2 regions of the Pokkaliibacter sp. MBI-7 genome follow, and region 2 is predicted to be linked to the other one. Evidence: predicted binding sites of a transcription regulator. Region 2 holds the regulator's gene; the other holds the start of a gene.
The links. Region 2 encodes sigma-54, which starts transcription at its own class of promoters, with help from an activator protein. Its sites were predicted from a motif close to TGGCACNNNNNTTGCTNT; they were not measured.

Region 1 (4,173 bases), 3.5 Mb from region 2:
GCCGCCCTGAGCCATTGCTGCTGGCTGGCCACCGCGGCGGATGACGGCGAGATGGCTTCCACGGCCATGATTACCGCACCGAGCATCAGCGCTGACCAGAGCGCACCGGCAACATCAAAGGGGGCACGGGTGTCGCTCTTGTGGCTGGGCAGCACGCGCATACACATCAGCAGGGCAACCAGCCCCAGCGGCACGTTGATGGCGAACAGCCAGCGCCAGTCCAGCAGCGACAGCATGGCCCCCGCCAGCAAAGGCGCGGCGGCGGTGCAGGTGGCAATCAGCAGGGCATTGATGCCGAGAATGCGCCCGAGCAGGCGGTTGGGGAATATCGAGCGGTGAATGGCTGGCGCAATACTTAAGGTCGCGGCTCCACCCAGCCCCTGCAGCAGACGCATGGCGACCAGCATCGGCAGCGAAGTCGCCGCGGCACACCCGGCCGAGGCCAGCACGAATACCACCAGCCCGACAGTGAACTGGGTACGAAAGCCTACTCGTGCTGCCAGCGCGGCAAAAAAGGCTAGAGTCATCACCGTGGCCAGCAGATAGCCGTTGGTCACCCAGATGGCCGCACTGGTGCTGACCTCCAGCGACCGGGCGATATGGGGCAGAGCGATATTGATCATGGTGCCGTCGAAAACGGCCATGGTGGTCAGCAGCATGACCCCGATCATGGCCTGAGCACGCTGCCTGCCGGGCAGGCCCTGATCGCCTGGGCGATCGGAAAAGAGTTCCATCAGGTATTCCCTCACAAGGAGGCTCAGCCGGGAATGTTGAGCACAGTGATTGTTGTCGTCGTCATGGCAATATACGTATGCTCCATACCTGTCGGAAGGCGCAGCCGTTGCACTTTATAGTTGCAGCAGACGCCATGTATCTGTTCATGCCAGGAGCCTTATCACCATGTCTGAGCCCGATTTCAACCTGCTTGCCGCACTGGATGCCCTGCTCAGTGAAGTCAGTGTGGCGGGGGCTGCGCGTCGGCTCGGGCTGAGTGCCTCGGCCATGAGCCGCACCCTGCTCCGGCTGCGTAATGTTACAGGCGACCCGCTGCTGGTGCGCGCCGGGCGGCAGATGGTGCTGACGCCCCATGCCGAGGCCATTCGTGAACGCAGCCAGCTGGCGCTGCGCGAGGTGCAGGCGCTGCTGCGTCCGGCACTGACCGAACTGCAACCCGAGACGCTGCAACGTACATTCACTCTGCGTGCTAACGATGGCTTTATCGAAGCCTTTGGTGCGCCACTGATTGCGGCGGTAACGGCCGAAGCACCGGGTGTGCGCCTGAGCTTTGCGCCCAAGCCGGAGAAAACCTCCCGCTATCTGCGTGAAGGGCTGGTAGATCTGGAAATCGGCGTACTGGGACAAATGGGGCCGGAAATCCGTGTGCAGTCGCTGTTCCGTGATCACTTTATCGCGGTAGTCAGAACAGGGCACCCGCTGGCCCGGCTGACAGAAGTGGGTGCCGAGCAGTATGTGGCCTATGGCCATGTGGTGGTGTCGCGCCGTGGCCAGAGTGTCGGGCTGGTGGATGAGGCGCTGGAGCAGATCGGTCTCAGCCGTAATGTGGTCGCCGTGGTGCCGAGCTTTCCCGCGGCACTGGCGGTGGCGCGAGCATCCGAGCTGGTGGCGCTGGTACCGGCATCCTTTCTGCTGCATCAGCATACGGGGGCGGCGCAGGGCCAGCCCGCTGCCCTGCATACCTTTGCCCTGCCAGTGGCGACGCAGAGCATCACCGTATCGCTGATGTGGCATCCGCGTAATGACAATGATCTGGCCCATCGCTGGTTGCGCCAGCTGATCAGGAAGACCTGTCAGCAGCGGGTGCCGGGCTGATTGCTATCAATAACCCTTATCAAGGGCTCTTATCAAAAAGCGTTTATCAGAAGCAGCTGGCCCCCGTCATGGCCTGCGCTGTGCTTTTCTCCCACCGTGCCAGTAATTTTTTCGCGCTGCAGCAACTTGTCTGACACGCTGCTGCGCTAAGCCTCTCATCCATAAGCGATTTTTCTTGTCATAAGCAATGGCATTGATTCTGCATGTGCTCTACAGAGTGCATGTTTTCTGCGTTTGCGCAGAAAGCCTGCTGAAGTTTGGCTGGATAACAGCCCTTGCTGGAATACATGAACCTGCTTTGGAGGAGATTGAAGTGAGCCTGCCAGACAATCTGATGGTGCTGACGGATCTCGATGGGTCACTGCTCGATCATCACAGCTATGACTGGCAACCCGCGGCGGGCTGGTTGCGTTTTTTGCGCGAGCAGCGTGTGCCGGTGATTGCCAATACCAGCAAAACTGCTGCCGAACTGGGCACCCTGCGACAGGAGCTGGGGCTGAAGGACTATCCCTGTGTGGTGGAAAACGGCGGCTGTGTGCTGCTGCCGCCGGGCTGGCGCGCCATGGCAGACCCGGCCGTGGATACACAGGGCTGGACCCGCATTCATCTGGGGGCAGACTATGCCACTCTGCGCCGGGCGGTGGCGGCGCTGCGTGAAGAGCACGGCTATGCCTTTCGCGGTTTCGCTGATCTCGGGGTGGAGGGAGTGCAGCACTATACCGGACTGCCGTTGGCCAAAGCACGGCAGGCCCATGCCCGTGAAGCCAGTGAACCCTTGCTGTGGGAAGACAGTGCCGAACGGCTCACGCTGTTTCGGCAGGCTTTGCAGCAACAGGGGCTGTCACTGATTCGTGGTGGCCGTTTTTATCACGTCACCGGCCGCAGCAGTAAGGGCGTGGCCCTGACCTGGCTGGCCGGACGTTATCACCAGCTGCACAGGGTGCAGCCTCTGACACTGGCGCTGGGAGACGGCGCCAATGATCTGCCGATGCTGGCGACGGCCCGCTATGGCGTATTGATTCGCGGGGCTGGTTATCAGCCTCTCCTTCCTTCGTACATGGATGATCCTTCCCGCTTGTATCGCACAGCATCCACTGGGCCGACTGGCTGGGTGGAAGGGATGGACTACTGGCTGGTCGCTGGCCTGGAGCATAACAATGAGTGATTTCTATCAGAACGGTATTATCACCAACTTTCATAATCTGACCCGTCGCCCGGTGGAGGCGCTGGAGGCCGATCTGGTGCGCTTTGCCAGCAAGCGGCCGATGAGCCTGATCCTGCCGTCGCTGTTCTCCGAGCTGGAAGGGCCGGCGCTGGACAATATCGTCAACTGTCTGGCCAAAGTGCCTTACCTGTCGGAAATCGTGATTGGTCTGGACCGTGCCGACCGTGATCAGTTTCTGTTTGCCCGCGAGTTTTTCTCCCGCCTGCCGCAGCATCACCGCATTCTGTGGAACGACGGCCCGCGCCTGCGGGCGCTGGATGCAGAGCTGGAAGCCGAAGGGCTGTCTCCGCAGGAGCCGGGCAAGGGGCGTAATGTCTGGTACTGCAGTGGTTATGTGCTGGCCTCGGCACGGGCTGAAGCGGTGGCGCTGCATGACTGTGACATCGTCACCTATGACCGCGAGATGCTGGCGCGGCTGATTTATCCGGTGGCCAACCCACAGTTCAACTACGAGTTCTGCAAGGGCTACTACTCGCGTATTGCCGAAGGCAAGCTCAATGGCCGTGTCAGCCGCCTGCTGGTGACGCCAATGATTCGCGCCCTGAAGAAAATCTATGGGCCGCTACCGTACCTTGAATACCTCGACAGCTATCGTTATCCGCTGTCCGGTGAGTTCTCCATGCGTGTCGATGTGCTCAACGATATCCGTATCCCCAGCGACTGGGGGCTGGAAATCGGCGTGCTGTCAGAGGTGCACCGCAACTACTCGACCAAGCGCCTGTGTCAGGTGGATATTGCCGATGCCTATGATCACAAGCACCAGTGCCTGATCGACAAGGAGGCCGAACAGCGCGGCGGCCTCGACCGCATGAGCCTCGATATTGCCAAGGCCATCTACCGCAAGCTGGCCACTCTCGGCGTGCAGATCAGTGCCGAGTCGTTCCGCACCATCAAGGCCACCTACTACCGCATTGCGCTGGATATTATCGAGACCTACTACAACGATGCGGTGATGAATGGCCTCAAGGTCGATCGCCACAGCGAGGAGCAGGCGGTGGAGCTGTTTGCCCAGAATCTGATGGAGGCCGGGCGCATCTTCCTCGATAACCCCCATGACAAACCCTTTATCCCGAGCTGGAGCCGGGTGCAGGCCGCCATTCCTGATTTGCAGGAACGCA
Region 2 (4,173 bases):
CTGGAATATGACCTGACCGCAGAGACAGTGACTGCCATTGAACAGGCAAAGCTGACTCAGAATCAGGACACTTTTACCGGCGAACGTATCACTTACGACATTACCAAACGCACGGTAAATGCATTCAGTGCTCAGGGCAGCAGTGGCAAGCGTGTTGAGATGATCCTGCAACCAAAGAAAAAAGCGACCCCATGAGCACATTACATGCACAACACCTGGCCAAAGCCTACAAGAAACGTCAGGTGGTCAAGGATGTATCCGTGAAGGTCAGTCGCGGCGAAATTGTTGGGTTACTTGGCCCAAATGGCGCGGGCAAAACCACCTGTTTTTATATGATTGTTGGCCTCGTTGCTTCAGACAAAGGCCGTATCCTGCTGGATGAGCAGGATCTCACCACTCTTCCTGTTCACGGCCGTGCACGAGCGGGAATTGGCTATCTACCGCAAGAAGCATCGATTTTCCGCAAGCTCAGCGTGAAGGACAACATCCTGGCGATCCTCGAAACCCGAGCAGAGCTGAGCAAGGCAAGTCGTCTGGAGCTTATGGAATCCTTGCTAAAAGAGTTCCACATTACGCACATTCGCGATAGTCTGGGCATGAGTTTGTCTGGCGGCGAGCGACGTCGGGTGGAAATTGCCAGGGCATTAGCCATGGAACCTGACTTCATTTTGCTGGATGAACCTTTTGCAGGTGTTGACCCGATATCCGTCAGTGACATTCAACAGATCATTCGTCATTTGAAGTCACGGGGCATTGGAGTGCTGATCACCGACCATAACGTCAGGGAAACCCTGTCGATTTGTGATCATGCCTATATTGTTAGCGATGGGACCATTCTCGCAGAGGGAGATGCCGATGCTATTCTTCAACATGAACAAGTACGGCAGGTCTATCTGGGCGAAAACTTCCGCTTTTGAGCAGCCCGGCATGGCGGCAATAACACGCCATTTTCAAGCCTGATCCGATGAGTCAAGAAGTATCTTCGTAGCCAAATATGAAACCCTCATTACAGCTGAAAATCGGTCAGCAGCTGACCATGACCCCGCAGTTGCAACAGGCTATTCGTCTGCTGCAGCTTTCCACTCTCGACCTGCAGCAAGAAATCCAGGATGCGCTGGACGGTAATCCGCTGCTTGAGGTCGAAGAAGAATTCGAACCTGCTGTTGCTGAAGAGCGTTACGAAACGGCTCTGAAAAACGAAAGTGCCAGCAGCAATAATGACAGCGAGCAGGAGACTGACAGCCAGTGGTCAGAAGATATTCCTGAAGAGCTGGCTGTCGATAGCAACTGGGAAGACACCTACTCCACACTGCCCAGTTCTTCATACGATAGCGAAGATGGTTACGACTTTGAATCACGAGCCACTGCAGGTGAAAGCCTGCAGGCTCATCTAGAATGGCAGCTCAATCTGACCCCGATGAGCGAACGTGATCAGTTGATTGCTTATACCCTGATCGACAGCATCAACACCGAAGGCTATCTGACCAGCTCTTTGGAAGAGTTGATGGAAAGCCTCAACGAAAACGATGACGAAGACCCTGTAGAAGAAGATGAGCTACTGATGGTTTTACACCATCTGCAGCAATTTGATCCTCCCGGGGTTGCTGCTCGCGACCTAGCTGAATGTCTGACTATCCAGTTGCGACAGCTACCTGTCGAGACACAGTGGCGACAACAGGCTCTGGACATCATTGCGCAGCACCTGAATCTGCTTGGCACCCGAGACTATGCAACCCTGATGCGTCGCACCCGTCTGAGCGAAGAAGAGCTGGCCGCCGTCATTCATTTGATACAGACCCTTAATCCTCGCCCTGGCGCCAGCATTACCTCTGGCGATTCGGAATATGTGATCCCCGATGTGGTTGTCAGCAAGAAAGAAGGTCAATGGCTCATTGAACTGAATCAGGATGCCATGCCCAGGTTGCGTATCAACAATAGCTACGCCAGTCTGATCAAGCGCGCAGACTCAAGTAGCGACAACACCTATCTGAAGAATCAGCTGCAAGAAGCACGCTGGTTTATCAAAAGCCTGCAAAGTCGCAACGACACCCTGCTCAAAGTAGCCACCAAGATTGTTGAATTTCAACTCGACTTCTTTGAAGAGGGCGAAGAAGCAATGCGCCCGATGGTCCTGGCAGACATTGCTCAGGCAGTGGAGATGCACGAGTCCACTATTTCTCGTGTCACAACCCAGAAGTTCATGCACACTCCACGTGGGGTGTTTGAACTGAAGTACTTCTTCTCCAGCCACGTCGGTACATCCGACGGTGGGGAAGCCTCCTCGACAGCAATTCGCGCCATAATCAAAAAGCTGATTGCCGAGGAGCCTCCGAAAAAGCCATTGAGTGATGCCAAGCTGGCTACCCTTCTGGAAGATCAGGGTATCAATGTGGCTCGTCGTACTGTGGCTAAATATCGCGAAGCTATGGGTATTGCCCCATCGAATGAGCGTAAACGTTTGGTTTAAAAGCTAAATTTTTTGACGCAAAAAAAATTTGACGAAGCCTGCAAGCATACGGCTATATTGAGATGCAACCAGCAAACATTCACCGGCAACTCAGGAGAGTGCTATGCAAATAAATATCACAGGCCATCAGCTGGAACTCACCCCTGCTCTCACTGATTACGTTCACAGCAAGCTACAAAAGCTGGAACGTCACTTTGACAACATCACCAACGTTCAAGTCACTCTAAGCGTGGAAAAAACCCGCCAGATCGCCGAAGCCAATGTTCATCTGGCAGGTGGCGAGCTGTTTGCCACCCATGAAAATGGTGATATGTATGCTGCAATTGACGGCCTGGTAGACAAACTGGATCGCCAGCTACTGAAGCATAAAGAAAAGCAAAAAGAACGCAGTCACGGCGTTACGGTACGTTAATCCTCACCTATGCAACTAAACCAACTTTTAACCCAGGCATGCACCATTGAAGGTGCAGCCTGGAGTAGCAAGAAGCGCGTACTGGAACAGGCCAGTGAACTACTGGCCAGCCAGTTCGACCATCTGGATGTTGACGCTATCTACAACGGCCTTCTGAGTAGAGAGCGACTAGGCAGTACAGGCCTGGGTGGCGGGATTGCGATCCCTCACTGCCGCTTACAGGACTGCGACAAGGTCACTGGCGCATTGATACATCTCAAAGACCCTGTCGACTTCGATGCTCGTGATAATCAGCCTGTCGATCTGATTTTCGTCCTGCTTGCTCCCGAAGAAGCTCATGACTCTCATCTGCAGGCATTAGCACGCGTTGCCGGGTTGTTGCAGGATGAAAGCAACCTGCAGCGCCTACGCCGAGCTGGCAGTGCAGAGGCCTTATATCAGACAGCACTGGATATAGCTGCTCAGACATCATGAAACTTTTTATCATCAGTGGTCGGTCAGGATCAGGAAAAAGTACAGCACTCAACGCGCTGGAGGATCTTGGCTACTACTGCATTGATAACCTGCCCGTCGACCTGCTGAAAGCACTGGTCGAGCAGGCTCAGAAGTCTCCCAGCCCTGAGCGTCAGAATATGGCTGTCAGCATTGACGCTCGCAACCTTCCCGGTGGTCTGGGCGATCTTCCAGTGCTATTGCAAGACATCCGCAACATGGGTGTCCACTGTGAAGTGATTTATCTGGATGCTGATGAAAGCATCCTCCTTCAGCGCTTCAGCGCCACCCGCCGTCGTCATCCGCTGACCAATGGACGCATCAGCCTCCAGGAAGCCATTCAGGAAGAGCGAAGACTGCTTCGCCCTATTTCCAACTGTGCCGATCTGACTATCGACACGACTCATATGACGCTGTACGACTTGCGCGATACGATCAAAGTGCGCGTTGCAGGCCGTGCACAGGAGCTGGCGGTATTATTTCTGTCGTTCGGATTTAAGCATGGCCTGCCACTGGATGCAGACCTGGTGTTTGATGTCCGCTGCCTGCCCAACCCACATTGGATTCCATCACTGCGTGGCTTCACAGGGCGTGAGCAACCTGTCATCGACTACCTGCAAAATGAGGCAGATGTGGGCAAGATGCTTGATGACCTGCGTAACTTGTTAGAAACTTGGCTACCATATTATGAACGCAACAATCGTGCCTATATGACGGTAGCCATAGGTTGTACAGGTGGCCAGCATCGCTCGGTTTATATGGTCGAGCAATTAGCCGCTTACTTCACTGCAACTCGGCATCA

Region 1: a site for sigma-54 is predicted at 1,900-1,917, ahead of QCD60_RS19015 (HAD-IIB family hydrolase). Genes of this name have one in related genera too.

What each region holds. Positions count from the first base shown of each region.
Region 1 covers NZ_JARVTG010000001.1:4,300,712-4,304,884, forward strand. The annotation lists gene QCD60_RS19005 (MFS transporter) at 1-734, opposite strand, end outside; gene QCD60_RS19010 (LysR family transcriptional regulator) at 901-1,830, shown strand; gene QCD60_RS19015 (HAD-IIB family hydrolase) at 2,144-2,995, shown strand; gene QCD60_RS19020 (glycosyl transferase) at 2,988-4,173, shown strand, end outside.
Region 2 covers NZ_JARVTG010000001.1:837,317-841,489, forward strand. The annotation lists gene lptA (lipopolysaccharide transport periplasmic protein LptA) at 1-195, shown strand, start outside; gene lptB (LPS export ABC transporter ATP-binding protein) at 192-917, shown strand; gene QCD60_RS03740 (RNA polymerase factor sigma-54) at 995-2,467, shown strand; gene raiA (ribosome-associated translation inhibitor RaiA) at 2,571-2,879, shown strand; gene ptsN (PTS IIA-like nitrogen regulatory protein PtsN) at 2,889-3,353, shown strand; gene rapZ (RNase adapter RapZ) at 3,350-4,173, shown strand, end outside.